Regions from separate parts of the Bacillus sp. WC2507 genome, predicted to be linked through region 1. Evidence: riboswitches for the same ligand, from Rfam matches in the RefSeq annotation. Region 1 holds a riboswitch; the other holds the start of a gene.
What was found. Region 1 has a riboswitch for S-adenosylmethionine ahead of ACUN28_RS24480 (LLM class flavin-dependent oxidoreductase). Riboswitches for the same ligand answer to the same signal wherever they lie in the genome.
Positions count from the first base shown of each region.

Region 2: it holds a riboswitch for S-adenosylmethionine, as region 1 does, so the genes downstream of both, ACUN28_RS00570 (ABC transporter permease) here and ACUN28_RS24480 (LLM class flavin-dependent oxidoreductase) in region 1, are expected to answer to the same signal.

Region 1 is NZ_JBQXPN010000001.1:4,636,902-4,639,315, forward strand. Features, by position in the region: gene ACUN28_RS24480 (LLM class flavin-dependent oxidoreductase) at 1-994, opposite strand, end outside; SAM riboswitch class I at 1,078-1,184, opposite strand; gene ACUN28_RS24485 (hypothetical protein) at 1,430-1,636, shown strand; gene ACUN28_RS24490 (SMI1/KNR4 family protein) at 2,288-2,414, opposite strand, start outside.
Region 2 is NZ_JBQXPN010000001.1:98,469-100,882, forward strand. Features, by position in the region: gene ACUN28_RS00565 (ABC transporter permease) at 1-61, opposite strand, end outside; gene ACUN28_RS00570 (ABC transporter permease) at 79-996, opposite strand; SAM riboswitch class I at 1,134-1,239, opposite strand; partial or broken gene ACUN28_RS00575 (DUF3951 domain-containing protein) at 1,413-1,629, shown strand; gene ACUN28_RS00580 (lipoprotein) at 1,646-2,149, opposite strand.

The DNA of each region.
Region 1 (2,414 bases):
GTTTCATCTCTTCAAGCTGCGGTGAAAATTGTAAAAGTAATAACGTAACACCCACTTTTTCAAAAGCAAGTATCCTTTCTGCAATTTGTTCTGGTGTTCCGATTAAATTAGGACGTAACCCGCGATTAGATACGGAATAATCATTGAGCTTCACTTGCTGTTCCAAATGCGATTTACTAATAAAGTCTTGGTAACCCGCATAACCTAACGCATCGTCTTTCACATCCGTTATGCGTCTCCATTCTTCTAATGCCTCTTCTTCTGTATCACGACAAATGACGTAAGCCGCAAGCCCGAATGACTGCAATGGCTCCTCTGTAACTTTCTTTCTACGATTCTTCATATCTTCTATTTTCACAGATACTTCTTCCACTGTTCCCCCGTGCATTACATATGCATCCGCGTGATTTACAATGACCTCTTTTCCTCGCTCACTCTCACCACCTGCATAAAGCTTAATTCCTTGTTTCTGAACAGGTTTTGGACTTAAATGCGTATGATGAAGCTCATAAAAGTTCCCTTTATAAGAAAACTCTTCTTCTTTCCAAAGCTCCTTCAAAACTGTTACAAATTCCTCTGTGCGATCATATCTTTCATCATGTGCAGTAAATACTCCGCCGTACTGTCTGGCTTCTTCTTCCCACCATGCCGAAACTACATTCAATGTAAAACGGCCATTACTTAATTGATCGATATTTGCTGCCATTTTCGCTGTAACTGCTGGATTATGGAAGCCAGGTCTTACAGCTGTCATAATCTCTAATCTATCCGTCACTGCTGCAAGTGCTGCCGCAGTTGTCCACGCTTCTAAACTTGGTGCTGAAACACCTTTTATATCATTTAAATTTAATTCTGCAATAAGTGTTGTTGAAAAACCTAATTGTTCTGCCTCTTGCGCTGCTTGTTTTGCATACTCAAACGTAGGCGGCATAGATTCATCATCTACATTTCGAAGCCATCCCCCAAAAATCGGTAACCAAAAACCGTACTCCACTACCTATTCCCCCTTTATCCCTTAGCCATAAAAAAAGGCTACTCTTATCGAAATAAGAGTAGCCTTCTTGACTAAGGGAACCGCTCTTATCTTTCAGGTGTTTCTTCACCTGCAGGATTTGGCACCTTTCGTCTAAAACGAGGTTGCCGAAGTTTCATAGGGCCCGTCCCTCCACTTCTCAACATAAGAATTGTTTGTGTGATTTTCATTTATTATAATCATCAGAATAATAAAAATCAATATTTTAATACTTATTTTTCCGATATACATTAAATGATATATGAAAAACCATATTGTTATAGAGATTTATAAGGGTATTATGTTGCTTTACTTGCGAATATATAAAGGGCTATGGTGTCTTATGTCGAAAACATCATGTATAACCAAGTTGCTTTACTTCTATCTTAAAAACACAGCAAAAGAGGTGTTAGTAGCATGAAAAATAAACGATGTGAGAATTGTGGTTCTACTACATTTAAAGAAGGAAGAGTTGGATCTGCTTATCATGCATATGTTTGTGAAGATGATTCTAGTAGGCTCTTTTCAGTAGGGAAACGTTGCAAACTCTTAACTACATTTTGTTTAGAATGTGGTGAGGTGAAATCATTTAGAGTGGAGAAGCCGGAGATATTTAATGAATAAAACATTAGAATCGAGATGTCCTTCAACCTAATTCTCTTGGTAGACGTGGTTGTAGTTAATACAAATACCATTCCGGTGGAGGCACCATAGGGTGTCTTTTTTTAGTCAGGAATAAGTTTTTACTGCGGTACATATGAAAATAAATCATCTGATTATAAAAATAAAAAAACGCTCATTTGAGCGTTTCATCTATATAATACCTAATAATTACTTTTTCTTCACTTTGATCTAATAACTCTTTATACTTCAATATTACGTCAGCCCCACGGCTCTCCATGCGTATATTGTATAACGCTTGTTGTATTAACCTTTGATTGTTCCGTTGAAACATTTACTCCATATATAATTCCTGAAAACAAATTATATGAACTATGAGCTAATATAGCCGAAAAAAGACCGTATCTTAAGAAAAGTAAAGCATATATAAATAGAATGCGAAATTCAATACACTAGGCTCATGCATGAGTGCAGACACAAAACTTGTAGACAATATCCATACCCAAACGTATTTACTGTTTCTTTCTACAAATAAATTTAAATACAATTTATTAAACACATTAGAATGCTCTTTCGCATTATTAGCCAACCATAATATTGCTGCATAAGGCCCATATCTTTTCAAAATACAGTGGTTTTCATATGTCCCTAAAATTATAACAATAACTTTTCTACACCTACGCCATCTATTAATAACAGTTTCAAAGAAGGTGATATTTTAATTGCTTCTTCGATATCTAAATCTCCAAAATCCACCATATATAATCCAAATCCTTCTTTT
Region 2 (2,414 bases), 4.5 Mb from region 1:
TCGTTAATTCTTTTTTCTCTTCATTCGTTAATAACTGTTTATTAATTTCATAAGCTCCCATTTAAATATCCCCCCTCCTTACGTAATAGAACGAATGCGCGGATCAACAATACGATGAATGATATCTGTAATAAAAATACATACAATCAATAGCGCACTATAGAAAATGGTTGTTCCCATAATTACCGGATAATCTCGATTAAAAATACTATCTACGAAATATTTTCCTAAACCAGGAATGGAAAATATTTTTTCAATAACGAAAGTCCCTGTTAAAAGCCCAGCCATTAACGGTCCAACAAATGTAAGTACTGGAACAATTGCATTCCGAAGAGCGTGTCTTATAATAATCTTCTTAATTGGTATACCTTTCGCTCTTGCTAGCTTAATATAATCACTCTGCAAAACTTCGATCATATTAGAACGAACAAACCTTGTAATAACCGCGATTGGCCCTAACGCTAATGCAAAGGATGGCAACACCGTATGCTCGAATGTGCCCCAAGACGCTACTGGTAAGAGCTCAAATTGAATAGCGAATACTTGTATAAATAGTGGTGCTAAAATAAAACTTGGAATAGATATGCCGAGAATCGCAAGTAAACTCACACCATAATCAATTACTCTCCCGTGATAGAGAGCAGCAAATGTACCTGCTGCAATTCCGACTAATAATGAAATAACAAGTGCTTGTAAACCAATAATCGCTGATGGACCAAATCCTGTCGTTATAATTTCTGATACGCCTTGCCCCGTCGATTGAACGGATTCACCAAAATCAAAATGAACTACGCCGTCTAGATACGCAACATATTGATTCCATAACGGTTCATCAAGATGATACTTTGCTCTCATATTTTGTATCACTTCTTCAGGAAAGATTTTCGCATCCGATGAAAATGGATCGCCTGGAATAATATGCATAATTAGAAATGTCACTGTCGTAATAACCCATAGTGTGAATACCATAACCGATAATTTTTTAATTACATACACTTCAATAACCCCCTAAACACATAAATTTACTTAGTTTTATTAACGTATTTTCCCCATTACTCCCTTTTCTCTTTTTAGAATACAAAAAGCCTTGATCTTAAAAAAATAAGATCAAGGCTTAATAAACAAAGGCCCATCACTTATCTTTCAAGACTTGCTTGCTGGAATTAGCACGGTGTTCCTGTTATAGAACCCGCTGCTGAGGTGTCATAGGGCCAGTCCCTCTACCTCTCTGGATAAGTAAATTGCTATATTATTATTTGGTTCAAATTGTATATTTCGAATTATAATTCTGAAAAAATGAAAAGTCAATCAAATTAGATATATTTAGAAAAATCAGTTTTCTGCGATGCTAGTTATTGAAATTACAATCTTTCGCTTATAATAAAAAGAAATTGTATTAAAGGAGTTATAAAATGGATTCCTTACTTCTTGCTACTATAGGATTACCATTAACCATCGTTATACTTGTCATCATCGGCTTCTATAAACTCTTTATTCAAAAGAAACGTATCACTTCTTTTTATAACTCCATTCGATAATATTACCGGACAAACAATTTCTGAATTTCACGAAGAACAGAAGGTATTAGTATCCGAGGATGAAGACGGAGATGGTAAGAAGAAAAAATAACCTTGCATGCGCAAGGTTATTTTTTCGTTTCTGCTTGAAAACGTTTATAGTATGTCGATGCTGTTGCAAAATTAATTTCTATATCACGAATCAACGATGAATCTTCTTCTTTAGCTAACTTCTGTAATTTTTTCATCGCTTGTTCTGATTCATTCAAGAAACCAACATATACCTCATGTTCTTTCTCTTTCGACTTTGGAACACGAATTTCTTTACGTATATGATCAATATCTTCTAACATGCTCGTCGTTACCTTTTGCACGTCTTCTTTATATGTAGCATTCGTTATTTCCTTACCGCCCTTTTCTTTTGCCACTTCAAATAACTGCAGTGCTTTATTAATTTCTTTATTTATTTTTATATCGTATTTTTCATGTACTGCAAGGTATTCTTTTATCTCTTCTTTTTGTTCAGTAGATTGCTCTACCTTTTCTTTCGGTTCTTTCGTATCTTTATTTCCATTACACCCTGCTAGAAGGAGCATACTTCCCATTACAGCAATACCCAAAACCTTCTTCATCTCTTCTTCTCCTTTTATCTACAGCTATTACTCATTATAGTTTATTTTATCTCCACTTGTTATTATACCGAGAACACCCTACTTTTTACACTTAAGACGATATCTTAATATACACACCAACATTTTTGTCACAGTATCGTCACTTTATCAATTTAGCCAAGAAGACTCCTTCCTCAAGGATCGTGAAGGACGTAGCCCAGCGAGTAGGTGGGAGATGAATTGGCTTCGAACAAGAGATGACAGGAAGTCATCTTAATCGTTCGAC